Regions from separate parts of the Sedimentibacter sp. genome, predicted to be linked through region 2. Evidence: riboswitches for the same ligand, from Rfam matches in the RefSeq annotation. Region 2 holds a riboswitch; the other holds the start of a gene.
What was found. Region 2 has a riboswitch for S-adenosylmethionine ahead of AAGU76_RS10650 (YbaK/EbsC family protein). Riboswitches for the same ligand answer to the same signal wherever they lie in the genome.

Region 1 (11,815 bases), on a different contig from region 2:
TCCCGATGTTCCCAGGCCCACGATTTTCATTACCCTGTCGTAATTAAGCCTGAAGTTTTTTTTCTTGAGTGTCAGTATGGCGTCGTAACCCGTCAGAAACTTCAGCACCCAAACAGCCGAAATGAACTGTGACAGGATGGTGGCCAAGGCGGCACCCTCAACACCCATATCCATGGCAAAAATGAATATGGGGTCCAGTATTATGTTTGAAACAGCACCCATTACAACCGTCATCATGGCTACTCGTCCAAAACCCTGCGAGTTTATGAAGTTGTTCATTCCAAGGCTTATCATGACAAACACGTTGCCCAGAAGGTAAATTGTAACATAGCTGTCCGCATAGGGAAATGTTGCGTCACTGGCTCCGAACATGTACAGCACCGGTCTTTTTATCAAAATACCCACAGCAGTAAGCACAACTCCGCTTGCAACCAGCATCACAAAGGAATTTCCCATTATGTCCTGAGCTTCCTTAAAGTTACCCTTTCCCCTTTCTATGGAACAAAGGGGAGCACCGCCCATTCCGAACAGGTTGGCAAATGCAGCCACTATTGATATTATAGGCAGGCACACTCCCAATCCCGTAAGAGCCGTGAATGCATCTCCCGGCATCCTGCTTATGTAGATGCGGTCCACTATGTTGTACAAAACATTCACCAGCTGAGCCAAAATCATGGGCACAGCCATATCCATTATGTGCTTTGCCACGCTTCCCTTAGAAAAATCATTTACTGTTTCCACACATAACCTCTTTCCTGTTATTATAACCAAAAAAATTTTACTGTCCATTGAATGGTACTACCTACAGGACAAACTGTCAAGAGTACAGGACAGGCCCGCTAATTTGCTGCAAAAAAAATACCCCGAAGGGTATTCATTTTACAGGTATTTCTTCAACTCTTCAACCTTGTCTGTCTTTTCCCAGGGAAGATCAAGGTCGTTTCTTCCGAAGTGGCCGTATGCTGCCACCTGCTGGTAAATCGGTCTTCTCAATTGGAAATTTTCAATTATTGCTGCAGGTCTTAAGTCAAAGTTTTCTGCAACTGCCTGTTCAATTTTTTCATCATCAATCTTGTTTGTTCCAAAAGTTTCAACCATTATTGAAACCGGCTTAGCAACTCCTATGGCATAAGCAAGCTCAACCTCGCACTTATCTGCAAGTCCTGCTGCAACAATGTTCTTTGCAATGTGTCTTGCTGCATATGCTGCTGAACGGTCAACCTTTGTAGGATCCTTTCCGGAGAATGCTCCTCCGCCGTGTCTTGAGTATCCGCCGTATGTGTCAACTATTATCTTTCTTCCGGTAAGTCCTGAGTCTCCCTGCGGTCCGCCTATAACGAATCTTCCGGTTGGGTTTACAAAGTACTTTGTATTTTCATCAAGAAGCTCTGCAGGAACAGTTGTCTTGATAACATGCTCCATAAGGTCCTTTTGTATTGTTTCTCTGTCGGCTTCAGGATTGTGCTGAGTTGAAATAACTATTGTGTCAACTCTTGCAGGCTTGTTGTCGTGATATTCGATTGTTACCTGAGTTTTTCCGTCAGGTCTTAAGTATGGAACAGTCTTGTTCTTTCTTACTTCAGACAGCTTCAGTGAAAGCTTGTGTGCCAGTGATATTGGCATAGGCATAAGTTCGGGAGTTTCGTTGCATGCAAATCCGAACATCATTCCCTGGTCTCCTGCACCGATCATGTCATTTGTGTCAACGTGAGCCTTCTTGTATTCGTCGGCTTCATTAACGCCCATTGCTATGTCCTGTGACTGTTCTTCTATTGATGTAAATACGGCGCATGTCTTATAGTCAAATCCGTACTCTGCGTTGTCATAACCAATGTTTTCTACTGTTTTTCTTACTATTTTTGGAATATCAATGTAGCAGTTTGTGCTTATTTCGCCTGCTACCAGGACGAAACCTGTTTTAGTAACTGTTTCACAGGCAACTCTTCCGTTTGGATCCTGTTCCAAAATTGCATCTAGGATGCCATCTGAAATCTGGTCGCACATTTTGTCCGGATGACCTTCTGTAACTGATTCAGATGTAAATAACCATTTCTTCATCTTTTAAATCCTTTCTGTTTAAACTACAAAATAAAAAACTCTTCCGCAGAAGAGGTCCATACTGTCTGTTAGCCTCATCTTTCGGAAATCCGCGGGAATTGGCACCTTGAATAATCAGGCTGCCGGGTTTCATCGGGCCTCGTCCCTCCACCACTCTTGATAAGGAGTTTGATTTATAATAGCATATACTATTTTTAATGTCAATAATATATAATTATTTTATAAATTATTTTTTATCCGTTGCTATGCTTCAAATCCGTTGCTTTTTTAACATTCTGCCTGTTTAACCGTCATCTATTCAGTTTTTGTGTCCTTTCTGTCAGGTACATTGACGAATAAAGGAATTTCAGCTATCCTGCCATAAGAACGGACACCATCGGAATCGAAATAATAAATCTCTTCATTATTATAAACAATATATCTGTTTTCAGTCTCATTTAAAGCAAATACATTGTCGTATATTTCCTCATATGTTCCTTCTTCCAGGAACTGAAACTGTTTATACCTGTAATAATTATTGTTTTTATCAAGAACAAAGTATTCGGCATCTTCAGATTTTTCATCTCCCATAACATAAGTTCCTACCATATTCCCACTTAGTCTGCTCTGCTTATCCAAATTAAGAAAAAACAGAACAATCACCAGCACAATCAAAAAAACATATGCAATATTTCTATATATGCATTTCGCTATCTTATTGATAAACATTCAATTTCCCTCCCAAATATAGCGTGTTTATGAAGATATTTTTTATCAACTGTACTTATTTTCAGCCTTCAACACTCCTCTAAATATCCCTTACTATATAGACGGTTTTAAATCAAAAAAGTAACAATTTTTCAAAATAATTTTTAAATATTAAAACTCAATCGTTGATGATTTTTGCAGGGAACCATTTAGACAATTCTAATAATATAAACTCTGAACTTTTGTTAAGTTTACCTGTTATATCATTAGAACCGCATTTGATTTGGAACTTTCATAATTAAAATGCGTCATAATATATACTGCAATTCTATAATTTGCTAAGCTGATTGTTCAATTAATTCTTAATAAATTATATTTTTGTGGTATAATTGAATGGACACTAAAATGAAGGGAATGATTTGCTTGAATATTAAAAAGATAGCGGCAGTCTCTGCAGCTGTTGCCTTAATGCTGACATCCAGGGCGTATGCCAGCAGCTTCTACACTGTCTACGACTTAACGGAAGAAACAAGGCTCTCTACGGGCATTACATATGAAAGAATTGAAAGGTACACCTCCCTGGGATGGATGAACATCAATGTAGTAAGGGCTGACCTTACGGATGAATACACGTCCGTGGACCCCATAACCAGTGAAAAAGGAGTTTCAAACAGGGCCGTATTAAGCTCCATGATGAAATCATCAGGTGCTGTGGCTGCAGTTAACGGAGACTTTTTCTACATGGGAAGCCCCACATACACATACGGTCCTCTCATAGCAGACGGTAAGCTCATAACATCGCCGCTGCCGTACAGCTACGGTTATCCTACCGTATCGAGGCTGTTGAACGGAAATGTTGACATTTCTGTGTGGAATCCAAAGATTACGCTTTACGGTTCCGATGGAACTGCCTTCGATGTAACCGTAATCAACAAGACATCGTCCCTTGAGTGGGCACCTACAATCCTTACACCCCAGTGGAACGGCACCACGCCGGGATACACAACAAAAGACATTGTGGAGGTTGTGGTGGTTGACGGCACGGTATCTGAAGTCAGAAAGAATCAGCCTTCAACTGCAATACCCTCAAACGGCTATGTAGTTGCCAGCTCCAATGCTTCAACCATAAACCAGATGCTTTCCTCATTCCAGACGGGAAATCCTGTGTCACTTAACATAGAGCTTGATTTCGGCACAAGCGACGTTGAATGGGCCTTCGGAGCCCTGAATTACCTTGTGAAGGACGGACAGTTCAACGAGGCCAGCAATGAAGTCCTGGGTTCAAACCCCCGAACAGCCATCGGCTTTTCCAGGGACAACTCTGAAATGATAATGGTAACCATAGACGGAAGAAACAAAAATTACACAGGCGTCAAGCAGACGGAGCTTGCCCAGATAATGATTGACCTTGGTGCATACAATGCCGTTAACATGGACGGCGGCGGATCAACCACCATGGGAGTGGACTTTTTGAAAAACTCAACCATATCAGTTGTAAACATTCCTTCCGACGGAAGGGAAAGGAATATTGCTTCAGGGGTTGGAGTATTCAACAACTCTCCTGACAGCGACAATGCAAACAAAATTGAAATAACCGCTGCCTCAGGCGCTGTTTTCAACAACACGGAAACTGCCCTTGAGCTAAAGGTATACAATGAATACTATACGCCTATTGATGTGAAGGATAAAGATGTCGTATATACCGTGAAGCCTTCAACAGCAGGAAAGGTTTCGGGCAATGTGTTCTATCCGGCCAGATCAGGCAAAGCAGTCATAACGGCAGCTGTGGGCAGCGCCGAAGGAACCGTTGAAATAGAGGTTCTCGACAAGCCGGTTGCTCTCAGTTTTGATGTAGATACCCTTGTCCTATCCCAGGGTGACACCTACAACCTGGGCAGCGCTGTGGGTATTGACAAGGATGGAAAAACAGCCTACATTCCTGCAAAATACCTTTCATACACCTATAGAAACAGGGTAGGCAAGGTCACTGACGGAATATTCACCGCAGGTGACACCAGCAACACAGGAGCCATTACTGCAACCTTTGGCGATGCAGTTAAAAACATTATAGTGAAAGTTGGCTACAGGTTCAAGACGCAAAACCGCTTCGAGGAATTGGACGATTTGAAGCTCAGTCTGTATCCTGAGGGCTCTTCCGGAAACATTTCCATTACAAAGGATTTTGTAAAGGAAGGAAACAATGCCCTCAAACTGGAATATGACTTCACTAAAATGACCGACCAGAGCATAGCCTTTGTTGAATTCGGCAAGGACGGAGAAGGAATCAGGCTTGAAGACAAGCCAAAGGCAATTGGAATGTGGGTTTACGGAGACGGCAAAAACCACTGGCTGAGGACTAGAATCGCCGATGCTTACGGAAACCAGATAAAAATCACATTTGAGGATGAAGTCAACTGGACAGGATGGAAATGGGTTGAAGCATTCATTCCTGAAGGAACAGCATATCCGGTTACCCTCAAGAATATATACCTGGCGGAAATCAACGAGACAAGAAAAGATTCGGGAACAATTTACATCGACAACCTGAGGATAATGTATGAGCCCAAGGACAAGGAACTTGGACTGAGGGAAGAAACCAGGTTCACAGATTCCCTCAAAGCATCGTCGGTATCCAGCTACGCTCAAAGGCTGGTTATTTCTGACAATAAAGGCGAAATCAAGACATCCGGCGGAAAAGAAAGCAGCATTGTGTACTTTGACGGTGTAATTTCAAACGGAACCATGAGCGCTGCAAACACGACAATGTGGAACAACATAAAGAGCTTCCTGAACTACGAGGACAAGGTTCTGGTCCTGTCACTGAACAACAGCCTTAGCAGCATCAACGACCAGCGTGAAGTGACTCTGCTCAAGGAAATTCTTGAAAAGGCAGCAGAAAACAATCAGGTTTTCGTTGTGTACAAGGGAGATTCAGAAAGCACAGCCATCGAAAACAACATAAGGTATATAGAATATGACGATTCATTTGAACTGGGCACAGACGGTGTAAGCTCATCATATAAAAATTGACATTTCCTGCATAAAAAGCTATTATTGTATTAGGTTGTACTTATAATAATAACAATCGGGAGGAAAATATGTGGAACGAATTTAAAAAGTTTGCATTCAAGGGAAATGTTTTGGATATGGCAGTGGGCGTCATAATGGGCGGTGCCTTCGGGAAAATAGTGACTTCTGTAGTCAACGACCTCATAATGCCTGTTCTCGGATTTTTGTTGTCAGGCATGGACTTCAAGTCCATGAAGTACGTAATGAGCCCTGCAATCATGGATGGAGACACTGTGGTTAAAGCCGAAGCAGCAATAGCCTACGGAAATTTCATACAGAACGTGGTTGACTTTTTGATAGTAGCAGCATCCATTTTCCTGTTCATTAAACTTATAAACAAATCAAAGGAAAAACTTGCAAAACAGGAAGCACCGGCTCCGGAAGCACCAAAAGGACCTTCACAGGAGCAGCTTCTGACCGAAATAAGGGACCTATTGAAAGAAAAGCAGTAACCAAAAAGAGCCTCTGGCTCTTTTTCCTTGCAAAAAACACTATTTATCTTGAAATATTATTTATTTCTGATAAAATAGACTAGTAAAAACCTAGGGAGGAAAACATATGAGTTTATATACAGTATGGAACGAAACACTGAAAGGAATCACCACTCAGGAAGAATATCAGGCCTTCTTCAATGATTACATGGCCAAGGAAGCTGAGTGCTACAAAAACATCCTGGCAGCAAAAAATCCTGTTCTTGAAGGAACAGTGAAAGAGCTGGCAGAAAAGAACAACATGACCGCTGTTGAGTTCGTGGGCTTTTTAGACGGAGCAAACACAAGCTTCAACGAGTCCCTTGAACTTGAAAACCTTGAGGAAGATTCCCTGGTGAAAGCAGAATTCGACTTTGAAAAGCTGCTTTGGAACATGCATGATTCTAAGGCAGAATGGCTCTACGGAATGGATGAATGGAACAACATCTTCGACGATGAAAAAAGAAAGCAAATAAAGAAAGATTACAACCGTTCTAAAATAGTTGTAAAGGGAGATAAAACAGGCCGCAATGATCCATGTCCGTGCGGATCAGGCAAAAAATACAAGAAGTGCTGCGGCAAGTAACACGGCCCGGGGGGATTTATGAATAAGACAAAGGGGTTGACCTTCGCTGTTCTCGCAGCCTTTATTTATGGTTTCACCCCCATATTGGGAAAGCTTTCCTATCTGGAAGGAAGCAACTTCATGTCTCTGACATTTTACAGGAACTTCCTTTCAATTCCTCTGCTTTATGCAGCATTGAAGCATAAGAACATACCTGCAGGGTGCAGCAGGGACGAGCTTAAAAAGCTTGCAGCCCTGGGGGCCATGGGTTCCACTCTTACGGCGCTTACTCTCTATGCATCCTACAATTACATTTCAGTAGGCATGAGCACCACCCTTCACTATATATACCCGGTCCTGGTGGCTGTGTCCTGCATAGTGATATTCAAGGAAAAGGTGAGCCGTGAAAAAATAGCCGCCCTGGTTTTTTCAACATTGGGCGTGATGATGTTTTTTGAAGGAAGCTTCAGCATTATGGGCATCGTGCTTGCTCTGATATCGGGAGTTGTATACGCTGCCCACATTCTGTTCATCGACAAAAGCGGGCTCAAGCACATGTATCCTTTTAAAATAACATTTTATGCTGCCATATTTTCATCGGTGTATCTTTTCATTTTCGGAATGTTAAGCAAAAGCATAGTTTTTGAAATGACCTTTGAAGGATGGCTGTACACGTTTCTGGTGGCTTTCTTCGTGTCGTTTCTGGCCAACACCTTCATCCCTATCGGCGTCATGCATGTAGGGCCTACGGTCACATCCATCGTGGGCATGTTTGAACCCATAACCAGCATCGTGCTGGGAGTGTGGTTCCTGGGGGAACCGCTGACAGCCAGAAACGTGCTGGCCTGCGTTCTAATTCTTGCCGGAGTGCTCATAGTAACAGTTACAAAAGACAACAAGCCCGCGTAGGGCTTGTTTTTATATTTTTGCTAGAATAATCCTTTGATTCTTCCGTCAACATCAACATCTATGTTTTCTGCTGCAGGTACCTTAGGAAGTCCGGGCATCTTCATGATGTCTCCTGTTAGAGCTACCAGGAACCCAGCTCCGGCAGAAATTGTAATATCTCTAATTGTTATTTTAAATCCTTTGGGTCTTCCCAGCACCTTCGGGTCGTCTGTGAGGGAATACTGGTTCTTTGCCATGCATATGGGCAGATTTCCGAATCCCATGCGCTCGAAGTTTGCTATTTCCCTGCTTGCCTTGGGAGAAAACTCCACGCTGTCGGCTCCATAAAGTCTGGTGGCTATCGATTTTATCTTATCCTTGATAGGCATTTCAAGGTCGTATGCAAACTCTACCTTGCTCTTCGTTTCGCAAAGTCTGAGAACCTCTTGCGCCAGTTCTATTCCTCCCCTGCTTCCCTTTCCCCAAACCTCCGAAAGGGCAACATTTACGCCAAGTTCCCTGCATTTTTCTCTTATGAGGGTAAGTTCATCATCCGTGTCTGTGGGAAATTTGTTTATGGCAACAACTGCAGGCAGCTTGAATACATGTGTTATGTTTTCAACGTGCTTCAACAAATTGGGAAGTCCTTTCTCGAGAGCTTCCAGATTTTCGGCTCCCAGGTCTGCCTTTGCCACTCCTCCGTTGTACTTCAATGCCTTAACAGTTGCCACTATAACAACCGCACTTGGCCTTAAGCCTGTTTTTCGGCATTTGATGTCTATGAACTTTTCAGCTCCCAGGTCTGCGCCGAATCCTGCCTCAGTTACTGTAAATTCTGCAATTTTGCTTGCCATTCTTGTTGCTATTACTGAGTTGCAGCCATGGGCGATGTTTGCAAACGGACCGCCGTGAATGAATGCAGGGGTACCCTCCAGTGTCTGCACAAGGTTAGGTTTCAAGGCATCTTTCAAAAGTGCAGCCATTGCTCCGTGAGCCTTAAGCTGTCCTGCAGTTACCGGCTCTCCGCTTCTGTTGTATGCCACTATTATCCTGGACAGATTTTCCTTTAACTCTGTTATATCGTTTGACAGGCAGAATACAGCCATTACTTCAGATGCAACCGTGATATCGAACCCGTCTTCCCTTGTTACTCCTTCTGTCTTTCCGCCGAGGCCGTCCACAATGTGTCTGAGCTGACGATCGTTCATGTCGACACATCTTCTCCAGACTATCCTTCTTGTGTCGATGTCAAGCTCGTTGCCCTGATGAATGTGGTTGTCAAGCATTGCTGCCAGAAGATTGTTTGCTGCTCCTATGGCGTGGAAGTCTCCTGTAAAGTGAAGATTAATATCTTCCATGGGAACAACCTGGGCATACCCTCCCCCTGCGGCTCCTCCCTTCACTCCGAATACCGGTCCGAGCGACGGTTCACGTAGGGCTATGATTGTCTTTTTTCCAAGACTTGAAAGAGAATCACCAAGTCCAATGGTGGTTGTAGTCTTTCCTTCGCCTGCAGGCGTCGGGTTGATTGCAGTTACCAGTATGAGCTTTGCTTCTTCATTGTCCTTCAATTGGTTTTGAAGATATCTGTAGTCGATTTTGGCCTTGTACTTTCCGTAGTTTTCAACATACTTATCCGGAATTTCAATCTTGTCGGCTATTTTGTTGATCACTTCCATTTCAGCCTTCTGTGCAATTTCAATATCACTTAAAAATTCTGCCATGTAAACCTCCTAGTTTTATAATGTTTCGTCATCAGTACACTAATTCACTGTTGCTTACTGTCACAAAGACATCCCGGATCATCTGATCCTTGGTAGCTAATCAAGGGTAATCCGTAGATGTTTGCATCGTCACACTTATATTATATATATTTTTAAACATATTGAAAAGGAAATTTTGATTATTAAAGTAATTAACAATGTGCTAGTTTTTTGTTTATGCTCTGTGCAGCGGCGTACCCTGTGGAAAAGGCAGCCTGTATGTTGAAGCCGCCCGTATCCCCGTCAAAGTCAACCACTTCTCCTGCAAAGTACAGACCCGGAACCTTTTTTGACTCCATGGTCCTTTGATTAATCTCATCAGTTGATACTCCGCCCTTTGTGGCCATAGCCATGTGGTAATCCCCAAGCTTTTCAATTGTGAAGCTTTGGCTGCACAGCAGCTCCGTCAGCTTTTTCCTTTTATTTTTATCCAGCTGGCTGCAAATTATTGCATCATCGATTCCTGCCATTGCCATCAATTTATCTGCGAAGCGTTTTGGCAGTTCAAGCTGCTTCAGGACAGTCTTAAGCTGCATCTTACCCGATGAAGCAACCATGTTTTCAAAAAAGATTTTAAATTCCTCTCCATTAGGATGGGACGTGAAGTTGATTTTCAAGGTATCATTTCTTTCCATGTACCTTGAATTGTTCAGAATGACAGGGCCTGAAACATTCACGTGAGTAAAAAGCAGATCTCCTTTAAACTCATTGATTTTTTTGTTGTTTCTCCATAAGGAAACAACGATGTTTTCAAAGGATATTCCGGCCAGGTCCCTGAACGGATAATGCTCAACATAGACAGGTGTAAGGACAGGTCCCGCATTCTCAATGCTGTGTCCCAGTTCCCTGGCAAAGTCGTATCCGTCCCCGGTGGATCCGGTGTTTGGATATGACTTTCCTCCGGCTGCAACTACCAGATTTTCACAGGCATATGTGGTTTTCGATGTCCTGACAAGAAACAGGTTCTTTTCCTGATCCCTTGAAATTTTCAGCACAGCTTCCCCATAAATGGATTCAACATGATTATCCTTTATTGCTTTCTCAAGGCAATCCACGATATCAGATGATTTGAAGGAGGCTGGAAAAACCTTGCCGTCTTCCCTTACAGCGCTCTCAATCCCTCTTTGTCTGAAAAACTCCATGGCATCGTTGTTAGAAAAGCTGTAAAGGGCAGACTTTAAAAACCTGCCCTTTTCACCGTATTTTTTCAAGAACACATCCATGCTGCAGCTGTTTGTGTAGTTGCATTGGCCTGCGCCTGAGAGGAGAAGCTTCTTTCCCGGGCGTTGGTTCTTTTCTATAATAAGGGCCCTTTCACATCTGAGATTCGAAGCGCAGAACATACCAGCCGGTCCTGCTCCCACTACTATTACATCATACTTCATTATGCTGCATTTCCTTCCGTTTTACCCTGCTGTGATTCAGGCTCCAGCATTTCTTGTGTTTCTTCGCCTTCATCTGCTTCATCCCTGTTTTTTATGCCGTAAATTTCCTTGAGCCTTTCAATGTTAATTGTTGCCGAAACCCTGTATTCTATTCCTCCGTCATCTGAATATGCACCTGAAAATGTTATGTCCCTGCCGCCTGCATCCACCTCAAAGGTCGAATACCTGCTCCTGTTGTCAAGCTTAATCTCCTGTTCTGTTGAAGATGAAAAATCATAAATGGAATAGGTGCCGGTATCAATCTTCTGTATAAGCAAGGCAGCTGTGCCTGGCAGCAGGTATGCTTCTTTGGCTGCGGCAAATTCGCCAACAATCGCACCATTTTCGGCATCAAGGACCCTGTTCTCATTTCCGCTGCCTTTATGGATGAGAACAAACCTTTCATCCAGCCATTTCCAGCTGCCGTCCTTGTCAAAGACGGCACCTTCAATTTGCTCAGGCTGGCTTTTACCTACTTCCCAGGAAAAAATCTGGCTGTAAGTATCACCGTATCCCTTTGTGCAGAAAACTATCCTGCTGTCTGTTGATTTTATTATCTCTATATCCCTGAAGGAATCCTCCAGCACGCCTCTGCTTTCATTCAGGTACCTTATGATGCCTGCTTTGTCTGAATTTTCAAGGCTGAACTCCGGAAGCTCTTCACTTTCCACAATTTCCAGCCTGGACTCTGCTTCCCGAAGCCTGGAGATCATGGCTTCATTGTTTTTGGCCAGATTCAGATAATCCTTCTCCAGTTTTTCAAGCTCGGTCTTCGTGCTTTCAAGCTCTTCCGTAAGGCTCTTGTTCTGGCTTTTGAGTTCATCAGAGCTTATCTGACCTTCATATTCTGCCGGACCCAATCCCGTTTCCTCTGATGCCGGAAGCCTTGTG
Region 2 (11,815 bases):
GAATATGTTGAATCAGTCTGATTAATTGTTAAATATTCATAATGATAAAATTTTATAACCTTTTATTGCAGCCAAAAGATTTATGTGCTATAATAATACAATGGTAAGACCACAAGTCCATAGATTAATACAAATTTTATTACATAAATTATCAAATCAAGGAGTGCGAAATGAATATTCTTGTTCTTGTTAAAGAAGTGCCTGACATGACAAAAGTTAAGTTTGACTGCGAGAAAGGCATAGTTGACAGATCATCAGCTGAATCTGAAATCAATCCCTTCGACATGAATGCCCTTCAGGCTGCAGTTAATCTGAAAAACACCTGGGGTGCCAGCGTTACTGTTTTGACCATGGGACCGCCAAAATCAGAAAGATCACTGCGTGATGCTTATGCCCGTGGTGCCGACAGGCTGATTATGCTCACAGACAGACGGTTCGGAGGAGCCGATACCTGTGCTACGGCCATGACCTTGTCATCTGCTATAAAGTCCATGGGAAGTTTTGATCTGATAATCTGCGGAGAAAAATCCGTAGATGGCGACACAGCTCAGGTTGGTGCCGAAGTTGCCGAATTTTTGGATATTCCGCATGCGTACTACGTTGAAAACATAACAGACTTAAACGAAAATGAAATAACAGTTTCTGTAGAAAACATATGCGGCAGCAGACAAACACGAAAGCTGAAGCTCCCTGCACTGATTGCGGTTACAAAGAACATCAACTCTCCCCAGCTTCCCACTGTAAACAGGAAGCTTAAGTCGCTGGAAATGGAAGCTCAGAGGATGGGCCTCGATGATTTATCATGTTTTATATCCGAAGAAGACACAGGCTTCAGGGGTTCTCCCACAAAGGTTTCAAAAATTGAGGTTCCTGAACCGACCAGGCGCGAAAGCCTCATCATTAGAGATGATTACCAAAAATTTTGTGAAATAATGAAGACTGAAATTTTCAAGTCAAGAAGGTGATAAGATGAATACACACAGAGGAATACTGATAATATGCGAACTTGCAGGCAATTCGGTGCACAGGGTCAGCTTCGAGCTGCTGAACAAAGCTATGGAGCTGAAGGAAAGGCTCCATGAACCTGTAGATTGTCTTTTGCTGGGACCTTCAGGCAAAGACTTAAACGAGCTTAACCTAAGAGGTGCAGACACCGTGTACTACATGCAGTCTCCTGTCTTCAAAAATCCTGAGGAATACCTCTTCAAGGAAAATATAACAAGGTTCATTAAGCAGCACAAACCGGGAATAGTGCTTACAGGCGCCACCTCCTTCGGACGCTCTCTTGCTCCGAGAATTGCAGCAGCCTTAAGAACAGGCCTCACGGCAGACTGCACGGATCTGAAAATAGATGAGGACGGAAACTTCATTCAGATTCGGCCTGCCTTCAGCGACAACATCCTTGCACACATAAATACCGTGACCTATCCAAAGATGGCAACTGTACGCTACAAGGAATTTGAAGAAGCCCAGATAGATTCATCAAAAAAAATCAACATAGTTGAAATAGAACCTTACGTATCCTTCTTTGAAAAATCTCAGGTCATAGATATCTTCAGTGAAGAAAGCATCGACATAAGCGAGGCTGAAATAATCGTGGCTGCAGGAAGAGGAATAAGGAAAAAGGAAGACCTGAAGATGATTGAGGAACTTGCAGCAAAGCTTGGGGGCACAGTGGGGGCATCAAGGGCTCTGGTTGACGCAGGCATGGTAAAAAGTACCCGTCAGGTGGGATACAGCGGAAACAGAGTGAAGCCGAAGGTTTACGTTGCCTGCGGAATTTCAGGAGCTCCGCAGCACCTGGCAGGCATGAAGGAGTCAGAAATAATTGTGGCAATAAATTCGGACCCTTCTGCACCCATTTTTTCTGTTGCAGATTACGGATATGTGGGAGACATCTACGAAATTGTGCCTGCATTGATCAGGGACTTGCCTTAGGAGGGATCATGAATCAGAAAATAATAAATGAAATGACCGGCATAGTGGGAATAGATTACGTCATAACCGACTTGCATCAGAAAGCTTCGTACCTGTACGATGAAATCGAAAAAACCATGAGACCCTCAGCCAATGAGGAGTCCATAGTGGTAAAGCCCCGCAGCTCAGAAGAAATATCCAAGATAATGAAGTACTCCAACGACAACAAAATAACTGTAGTGGTCAGAGGCGGCGGAACAGGACTTTGCGGAGCATGCACTCCCACAAGGGAAAGCATCATCCTGTCCACAGAAAGGCTTAACAGGATAATAGAAATAGATGAGGACAACATGGTTGCTGTTCTCGAAGCAGGCGTTACGCTGTTCGACCTTTTAGAAGAGCTTGAAAAACATGAATGTGCAGGCTTTCCTGTTCATCCGGGAGACGAAGGGGCTCAGATGGGCGGAATGGCAGTTACCAATGCGGGAGGTGCCCGCGCAGTGCGGCATGGAGTAATGCGCAAGCACATACAGGGAATGGAAATAGTGCTTCCGTCGGGTGAAATAATGGAGCTGGGCGGAAAGCTCATCAAGAACAACGCAGGCTACAACCTAATGGAGCTCATAATCGGAAGTGAGGGCACGCTGGCTGTGGTCACTAAAATAATCCTGAAGCTTTATCCCAAGGACAAGTACACTGCTACAATCATAGCTCCCTTTGAATGCTTCGATGATGCTTCAAAGGCTGTTCTTGAAATTCTGAAAAGCGGAGTGACTCCGCTTGCCGTTGAATATCAGGACAAACACCTGTTCACGGAAACGGCAAAAATGCTGGGAACTAGGTGGCAGGCAGAAAAAGGCAACGCAGACCTCATGATAATAATTTCAGAAAAGACTGAGAATCTGCTTTACGAAGCATGCCGCACCATCAATGAAATCTGTGAAAAGAACAATTCCTATGAAACTCTGTTTGCCGGTAAAAAAAGCGAGCAGGACGAGCTGCTTCTCATAAGGAGCCAGCATTATGAGCTCATAAAGGACATAATCGGCCATTCCTTCGACACTGCGGTTCCGGTTGCCGATGTACCAGCTTACCTGAAGGAACTTAAGGACCTGGCTGCTGAATACAACACCATCACAAACATTACAGCTCACATAGCTGACGGCAACATCCACAGCGACATTGTGCTTGTGGACGGCAAGATGCCTCCCTATGCTGAAGAACTGAAAAATAAAATATTCCAGGCCTGCTTCAATCACAAGGGAACCATAACCGGAGAACACGGCATAGGAAAGCTCAGAATCGATGATCTTAAACTTCAGAAGTCAGAAACGGAGCTTAACCTCATGAGAGGAATTAAAAAGCTGTTTGATCCCAACAACATCTTAAATCCGGGTACTGTATTTGACTTATAATTCTTCGCCCAAAACAAAGAACCTACATTTTCAAATGCAGGTTCTTTTGTTTTATGATTTTACTCTACTGATTTCTTAGTCCATTGCTATTACAGCACCTTCATAAGTGTCTGCAATGAATTGTTTAAACTTGTCGCTTTTCAGCGCTTCAATCAAAGCCTTGATTTCTTCTTTTTCTTCATTTCCTGCCTTTACGCAAAGGATGTTTGCATAGACCTGAGCAGCTTCTGAATCCTGTTCTTCTTTTGCCAATGCATCTGTTGCAACGTTGAATCCTGCATCAAGTGCATAGTTTCCGTTGAGCACGACGAAGTCTGTTTCGCCTACAACCCTTGATACCTGTGCAGCTTCAAGTTCAACTATTTCTATGTTGTGTGGATTTTCTACTATGTCATTTTTAGTGGCTGAAAGTCCTGCACCTTCCCTAACCTTGATGAGTCCGTTAGCTTCAAGCAGAAGCAAAGCTCTTGCTTCGTTTGTGGTGTCATTTGGAACTGCAATTGCAGCTCCGTCAGGAATGTTGGCAAGGTCATTTGATTTTCCAGGATAAATTCCAAGAGGTTCATAGTGCACAACTGCAACCGGAACTATTGATGTCTTGTTTTCCTTGTTGAAGTCATCCAGGTACGGTTTGTGCTGGAAGAAGTTTGCATCTATGTCTCCTGCTTCAACAACAAGGTTTGGCTGAACATAGTCAGAGAACACAACTATCTCAAGTTCATATCCCTTTGAGGCCAATTCTTCCTTAACCTGTTCCAATATTTCAGCATGTGGAACCGGTGTGGCTGCAACTGTAATCTTTTTTAGCTCTGTTTTATTTTCTGCAGGTGTCTGAGCAGGTGCTTCTGCCTTGGGCTCTTCCTTTGGAGCCTCTTCTTTCTGGCAGCCTGCTGCGCCTATGGCGAAAGCTGCAACCAATGCTAACAATAATAATTTTTTGATTTTTTTCATAATTTTCTCCTTATAATGTCTTTATTTTGAGTACTCAGAAAATTTGAATATATCTGCTCGGTCACTTTCCCGGGTATGGACTGGCACTATACTTTGTATTTCTCGTACTTATTAACTAAACAACCCTCTTATCGGTTTTTCTGGCAATTTTCATACCTATGATCTGAAGAAGCTGGACGAGAATTATCAGGAGCACTACAGTGATCAGCATTATGTCAGTCTTGTACCTGTAGTAGCCGTACTGTATTGCGATGTCTCCAAGCCCTCCACCTCCGACAACCCCTGCCATGGCAGAGTAGCTCAGGATCGTTCCGATGGCAATTGTTCCGCCCACAATGAGCGACGTCTTTGCCTCAGGAATCAGCACCTTGAACACAATTGTTGAAAGCGGCGCTCCCATGCTCTGGGCTGCTTCTATTACCCCCTGATCCACTTCCTGAAGGGAAGATTCAATGAGCCTTGCAATAAACGGCGTGGCCGCTATCACCAAGGGCACTATGGTGGCAGTTGAACCATAGCTTTTGCCGGCTATGATTTTAGTCAGCGGTATGACTGCTATGAGCAGTATCAGAAATGGTATGGACCTGCCGATGTTCACGGCGATATCTAAAACTCTATATAAAAATCCCATAGGATATAAACCGTCTTTTTTTGTTATCACCAATGCTGTCCCAATAGGAAAGGCAAGAAGATACGCAAATATGGTTGACACAAAGGTCATGTACAGCGTGTCCAAAGTACCGTCCGCAAGCATTGCTATTGTTTTGCTATCCAACATAATCAACCAGTTCCTCCACATTCACATTTTTGCTTTCCAGGTAATGCACAATCTTGTCCGACAGCATTTCATCCTCCGGCAGCTGAAGGACCATCTGTCCGAATGCCTTGCCGTTTATGTCCTTTGTGTCGGCAAACAGTATGTTAACCTGTGCTCTGCACTCCAAAACCATGTTGGCTATCACAGGCTCAAAGGATGACTTCCCGTCAAATACTATTCTCACACATCTCCTGCCAGTCATTTCGCTGATTGCAGAGCCGCTGTGGTAAACAAGTTTCTTTGCGGCATCTGTCTTTGGCTTGGAGAACACTTCCTCAACTGTGCCTGTCTCTGCCAAAGTACCCTTGTCTATTATGGCCACGCGGTCGCATATCTCTTCAACCACGGTCATTTCATGTGTTATTATGATGATGGTTATACCTAGCTTTTTATTTATGTCTTTAAGCAAAGCAAGTATTGAGCGCGTGGTTGTAGGGTCCAGTGCGCTTGTTGCCTCATCGCACAGGAGAATTTCAGGGTTTGTGGCCAAAGCCCTTGCTATGGCTACCCTTTGTTTCTGACCTCCGCTCAGCTGAGACGGATATGACTTTTTCTTGTCGGAAAGTCCCACCAGCTCCAGCAGTTCGGCTGCTCTCTTTCTTCCTTCCTTTTTGCTCATTCCGCTTATTTCAAGCGGGAAGCATATGTTGTCTTCAACACTGCGCTGCATGAGCAGATTAAACTGCTGAAAGATCATTCCGATTTCCCTTCTGACGCATCTAAGCTCCTTTTCGTTCATAAGGGACAAATCACTGTCCTTGATTATGACTGTTCCGCCCGTTGGTTTCTCCAGAAAGTTGATGCACCTTACCAATGTGCTTTTTCCTGCACCGCTCATTCCTATTATTCCGAAAATGTCTCCCTTGTTTATGTCAAGGTTGATTCCTGACAGTGCGGTTACCCTGTTGTTCTGACTGAAATATTGTTTTTTTAAATTTTTTATTTGTATCAATGGAGTCGTCCCCACGTTGTTTCCTCCTTTATTTTGCTGCAATGTCCTTCACTACCTCGCCTGCTATTATCAGTCCTGCTACCGAAGGAACAAAGGATACGCTTCCGGGTATGGCTCTTCTTTGGGTGCATTTCCTTGTGGTGCCGGGAGGGCACACGCAGTTGGATTTGCAGCTTGTTTCTTCGCTGTCCATGGGAGTTATGGGTTTTTCCTTGGAATATACCACTTTAAGTTTTTTAATGCCGCGCTTTTTCAACTCGCTTCTCATTACCTTTGCCAGCGGGTCCATGGAAGTCTTGAATATGTCTGTAACCTCAAATTTTGTTGGGTCCAGTTTATTACCTGCTCCCATGCTGCTCATTATGGGAACGCCAAGAGCATTGGCTCTGACTATGAGCTCCAGCTTGGCCGTAACCGTATCTATGGCATCCACGATGTAATCATACTGTGACAAATCATACTGATCTGCATTGTCAGGCATGTAGAAACATGCATTTGCTTCAACCTTGGCTTTAGGGTTTATGTCCAGTATCCTTTCGGCCATGACATCCACCTTTTTTATGCCTATGGTTTTTCTTGTGGCTATTATCTGTCTGTTTATATTCGTAAGGCATACCTTATCGTCATCAAAGAGGGCAAAACTACCAATACCGCATCTGGCCAGTGCTTCAGCAGCATATGAGCCCACTCCTCCGATTCCGAAAATCGCAACCTTGGCATTTTTTAATTTTTCCATTGCCTCTTCCCCAAGAAGAAGCTGTGTTCTTGAAAATTCGTTTAACATAGCATCCTTTCGCAACTTAATTTCATTTTAATATTATTGTTCCCAATTTTTGCAGACATCAATCCACTTTTTGCTTCCCGATATCTTCTCCAATTCATCAAGCGTCAGCTCAATGGCTGAATTGCTGCTTCCGCATGCAGGAAACATGGTCTTGAATCTTTTCATTGAGTCATCCAGGTATACATCTACGCTGCCCGGAAGAGCAAATGGACAAACACCGCCTACTGCGTGTCCGGTAAACTTGACCGTATCTTCCGTTGCAAGCATTTTTGCCTTGAACCCAAATTCTTCTTTGAATTTCTTGTTATCTATCTTGGCATCACCGGCCACAACAATAACCATTGCATCTTTACCGTTGTAAAATGTAAGCGACTTGGCTATGCGTGCTTCTTCGGTTCCCAGTGCCATTGCTGCCAGTTCAACCGTTGCTGTGGACTGATCCATCTCCAGGATAGAATCATCCTTTCCAAATTGCTTCAAATATTCCCTCACTGTTTCTACAGACATTTCATCCTCCTGATCTCTAGGAGACTGACAATATTATTGCCGTCCCTAAAATAAAAACCCTCTGCAAAGAGAGGGCATAATTCAGACCGTCTCCTCATCTCTCAAAGAATTCTTTGCCGGAATTAGCACCTTTCAGCTTGCTGCAGGTTGCCGAGACATCACGGGGCCGATCCCTCCGTCTCTCTTGATAAGAAGTTTTTGTATTTAATTGTTGTGATTACTTTATACCATTCGTTATTATTTGTCAATGGTAAAATCAATTTTTTTTAATTTTATTTATGCTAACGTTTCTTATGTTTATTTAAAATTCCTTTACTGATTTGCAGCAGATTAACAGGCCTTGATTTAGAAAAGATAAATTTTTGACTGTTTTCGACAAATTTCGCTGTTACTGCCATCAAATAGTTTAAATTGATAATCCGTATTAATCAAACTGACTCTTAAACCGGTGTGGTTGATTTTTCCCAACCTTATGCAAACGTTTTATATAGATTGTGTTATTAATTTAAAATAAAAACGCATATTATTGGAAATTTTTTCATATTTAATATTGGTATGATATTTTGGATAATTGATTAAGTAAAAGAAAAACGAAGTAAACGCGAGATATTTTAAGATACAACAATTTTTGACATATTTTTAACATTTTTGCGCTGGTTTACCACACATTGTAAACGTTTAGCAAATTTGTGTTTATTTCAATATAGTAATAAAATTAACAAGGTTTTAAACGCCCAAAATGTATCAGTCTGCATTGTGGACGTCAAGCTGGGCAAATATAAAAATTTAGGAGGCTTTTTTATGTTTAAAAAATTTACAAACGGCTGCGTATACGTTATGAACAGATACCTGCCGGACGCATTTATCTTCGCCATTGTTTTAACCATCATCACCTTCATAGGCGGTATAACACTGACGGGACAATCCCCATTTCAGATGATTCTGCACTGGGCAGGAGCAAAAGGCTTCTTCGGACTTCTTTCTTTTACTATGCAAATGGTTTTAGTTCTTGTGCTTGGCAGTGCTATGGCACAGGCAAAAGTATTTAAAAATCTTCTTAAAAAAATAGCAAAAGCAGCAAAAACCCCTGTAAGAGGCATTATGATCACAGCGTTTGTATCAGTAGTAGCATGCTGGATCAACTGGGGATTCGGTTTGGTAATCGGCGCATTGCTGGCAAGGGAAATAGCTAAGGAAGTTAAGGGAATTGACTACAGACTGTTGATAGCAACCGCATATTCCGGATTCGTTGTATGGCACGGCGGTATATCAGGTTCGATTCCTCTGCAGGTAGCAAATGCAGGCGCTCTTGAAAAAGTTGCTCCTCAGGTATTTGACAGCGCATTTACCATTGCAACAAGCAACACAATATTCTCTCCAATGAACCTGTTTATTTCAGGAATCATAATCTTCGGACTTCCTTTTGTATGCAAGGCAATGATGCCTGACAAGGAACATACTATTGAAGTTGATCCTGCAAAATTGGTGGAAAAAGAAGGTCGTGAAGAAGATCCAAGCAAATTTTCTCCTGCAGACAAACTTGAACGCAGCAAAATTTTGTGGATCATCACTTTAGCTTTCGGTTTCGTATACATAATCTACAACTTTACTAAGGTTGGTTTGAACCTGAGCCTTGACTTCGTAAACTTCATATTCCTGTTTGTTGGTGTATTGCTCCATGGAAGCCTCAGAAATTACATAGATGCAGTAAATGAAGCAGCAGCAAGCGCAGCCGGAATTATTCTGCAGTTCCCGTTCTATGCAGGTATAATGGGCATGATGGTGGGCGCTAATCCTGAAACAGGCGTATCGCTGGCAGGTGTTATTTCCAACGGTTTCGTAAGTATTTCCAATGCTGTGACATTCCCGCTGTACACATTCCTGAGCGCAGGTATTGTAAACTTCTTCGTTCCTTCAGGCGGAGGACAATGGGCAGTTCAGGCTCCTATAATGATGCCCGCAGGACATGCTCTGGGAGTTGATCCTGCTAAAACAGCCATGGCAATTGCATGGGGTGATGCATGGACTAACATGATTCAGCCGTTCTGGGCTCTTCCGGCACTTTCAATTGCAGGCTTGAGCGCAAAGGATGTAATGGGATACTGCGTAATTACTCTGCTGTTCAGCGGTGTTATTATATCTGCCGGATTCCTGATTTTCTAAAAAGTTAATATTGAAAAATATAAGAATGCTGCCGTCAGGCAGCATTCTTTATTTGACCAGCTTTTCAATTGTGATGCATTTCTTCAGTTCTTCAAGTTTTTCCTTTGAAAGAGGCTCAAGTCCTTCCAGCCAGTAATCAATGCCCAGCTCTTTATACTTGAACACTCCCAGCGTGTGGTATGGCAAAAGCTCCACTTTTTCGATCATGTCCTTTGGAAAGGAGTTTACTTCCTTTTCAAACTCCTCCATGTCGCAGCAGGTATCGTTTATGCCCGGTGTGACCACCTGCTTTATCCATATGCGGCTGCGATTTTCAATGAGGGCTTTTTTGAACCGGTAATAACTGTCTATTTCATGGCCTGTGATATCTTTGTACTTGTTTGGATCTGAATGCTTTATGTCAAGAATGACCAGGTCCGCAAATTTTAGAATCTGGCTGTAATCACACTTCCCGACGCCGGCTGTGTCTATGACCGTGTGTATCCCTGCCTCCCTGCATAATTTGAGGCATTCCAGCAGAAAGTCAGGCTGCATGAGAGGCTCGCCACCGGAAAAAGTTACTCCTCCGCTGTTGAATCTGAAGTAAGGCATGTATCTCCTGGCCTTGTTCACTATTTCTTCAGCACTCATTAGGGTGCCCCTGCCGAAAGCCCAAGTATCGGGATTGTGGCAGTAAGAGCACCTAAGCCTGCACCCCTGGAAAAACACAACCATCCTGAGTCCCGGCCCGTCCAGTGTTCCCAGAGTCTCTATGGAGTGAATGAAGCCGTCCATACTACATCCTGTCATGGAACGTCCTGCTTATTACATCAAGCTGCTGTTCCCTTGTCAGTCGGTTAAAGTTTACCGCATATCCTGATACACGGATTGTAAGGTTCGGATATTTGTCGGGATTCTCCATGGCATCGTACAATGTGTCACGGTTCATTACATTAACATTTATGTGGTGGGCGTCCTGCACGAAGTAACCATCCAGTATGTTGGAAAGGTTGTCGATTCTGTGTCTGTCAAGCTTGCCCAGAGTGTCCGGAACCACCGTGAATGTATTGGATATTCCGTCTTCACAAACGTCCCTGTACTTAAGCTTCGCCACAGAATTAAGAGATGCCAGTATTCCGCTTCTGTCCCTTCCGTTCATAGGGTTTGCCCCGGGTGCAAAGGATTCCCTGGATTTTCTTCCGTCAGGAGTTGATCCGGTCTTCTTGCCGTACACCACGTTGGATGTTATGGTCAGGACGGAAAGGGTGTGGTGAGCATCCCTGTATGTCTTGTGCTTCTTAAGCTCGCCGGAGAAAAATTCAAGCATCTCTTCGGCTATGGAGTCCACCCTGTCATCGTCGTTTCCGTACATGGGAAATTCGCCTTCTATGTTGAAGTCAACAGTAATGCCGTCTTCATCTCTTACAGGCTTTACCCTGGCATATTTTATTGCGCTCAGCGAATCAGCCACTATGGAAAGGCCTGCCACTCCAAACGCCATGAGCCTTCCAACCCTGTAATCATGAAGAGCCATGAGTCCTGATTCATAGGCATACTTGTCGTGCATGTAGTGTATGATGTTCATTGTGTTCACGTACAGTTCTGCCACATATCTGAGAACCTTCCTGTAGCTTTCACAAACCTCTTCGTAGTCAAGAACTTCTGATGTTATTTTGTCTATATTTTCTATTACCTTTGTTTTCTTTATCTCGTCTATTCCACCGTTCAATGCCATCAAAAGAGATTTTGCAAGGTTGCACCTTGCCCCGAAAAACTGCATGTCCTTTCCTATCCGCATGGCCGATACGCAGCATGCTATTCCATAATCGTCTCCATGCATGGGTCTCATGACATCGTCGTTTTCATACTGTATGGCTGATGTTTCAATGGACATTTTTGAGCAGTATTTCTTAAACCCTTCAGGCAGAGCGTTTGACCACAAAACAGTCATGTTGGGCTCCGGCGCCGAAGACAGGTTTGTCAGCGTGTGCAGGAATCTGAAGGTTGTTTTTGAAACAAGCGTCCTTCCGTCAATGCCCATTCCGCCCAGAGACTCTGTTACCCAGTTGGGGTCTCCTGCAAACAGCTCGTTGTATTCCGGAGTTCTCAGATGCCTTACCATCCTTAATTTCAGCACAAACTGGTCAATTATTTCCTGAGCCTCAGACTCAGTTAATAATCCTTCCTCAATATCCCTTTGGATGTAGATGTCCAGGAACGTGCTTACCCTTCCCAGGGACATGGCTGCTCCGTTGCTTTCCTTTACGCCTGCCAGGTATCCAAAGTATACTGCCTGCACGGCTTCCCTGGCGCTGGCAGATGGCTTTGAA

Region 1: it holds a riboswitch for S-adenosylmethionine, as region 2 does, so the genes downstream of both, metK (methionine adenosyltransferase) here and AAGU76_RS10650 (YbaK/EbsC family protein) in region 2, are expected to answer to the same signal.

What each region holds. Positions count from the first base shown of each region.
Region 1 covers NZ_JBCFAS010000004.1:304,942-316,756, reverse strand. The annotation lists gene AAGU76_RS16385 (MATE family efflux transporter) at 1-693, opposite strand, end outside; gene metK (methionine adenosyltransferase) at 880-2,058, opposite strand; SAM riboswitch class I at 2,130-2,224, opposite strand; gene AAGU76_RS16375 (hypothetical protein) at 2,353-2,628, opposite strand; gene AAGU76_RS16370 (phosphodiester glycosidase family protein) at 3,139-5,775, shown strand; gene mscL (large-conductance mechanosensitive channel protein MscL) at 5,844-6,266, shown strand; gene AAGU76_RS16360 (SEC-C metal-binding domain-containing protein) at 6,373-6,870, shown strand; gene AAGU76_RS16355 (DMT family transporter) at 6,889-7,758, shown strand; gene AAGU76_RS16350 (formate--tetrahydrofolate ligase) at 7,779-9,461, opposite strand; gene AAGU76_RS16345 (NAD(P)/FAD-dependent oxidoreductase) at 9,653-10,885, opposite strand; gene AAGU76_RS16340 (hypothetical protein) at 10,885-11,815, opposite strand, start outside.
Region 2 covers NZ_JBCFAS010000002.1:900,593-912,407, forward strand. The annotation lists gene AAGU76_RS10615 (electron transfer flavoprotein subunit beta/FixA family protein) at 171-965, shown strand; gene AAGU76_RS10620 (electron transfer flavoprotein subunit alpha/FixB family protein) at 970-1,938, shown strand; gene AAGU76_RS10625 (FAD-binding oxidoreductase) at 1,947-3,332, shown strand; gene AAGU76_RS10630 (MetQ/NlpA family ABC transporter substrate-binding protein) at 3,408-4,283, opposite strand; gene AAGU76_RS10635 (methionine ABC transporter permease) at 4,399-5,061, opposite strand; gene AAGU76_RS10640 (ATP-binding cassette domain-containing protein) at 5,051-6,067, opposite strand; gene AAGU76_RS10645 (tRNA threonylcarbamoyladenosine dehydratase) at 6,081-6,836, opposite strand; gene AAGU76_RS10650 (YbaK/EbsC family protein) at 6,870-7,343, opposite strand; SAM riboswitch class I at 7,435-7,537, opposite strand; gene AAGU76_RS10655 (short-chain fatty acid transporter) at 8,145-9,506, shown strand; gene pflA (pyruvate formate-lyase-activating protein) at 9,555-10,280, opposite strand; gene pflB (formate C-acetyltransferase) at 10,282-11,815, opposite strand, start outside.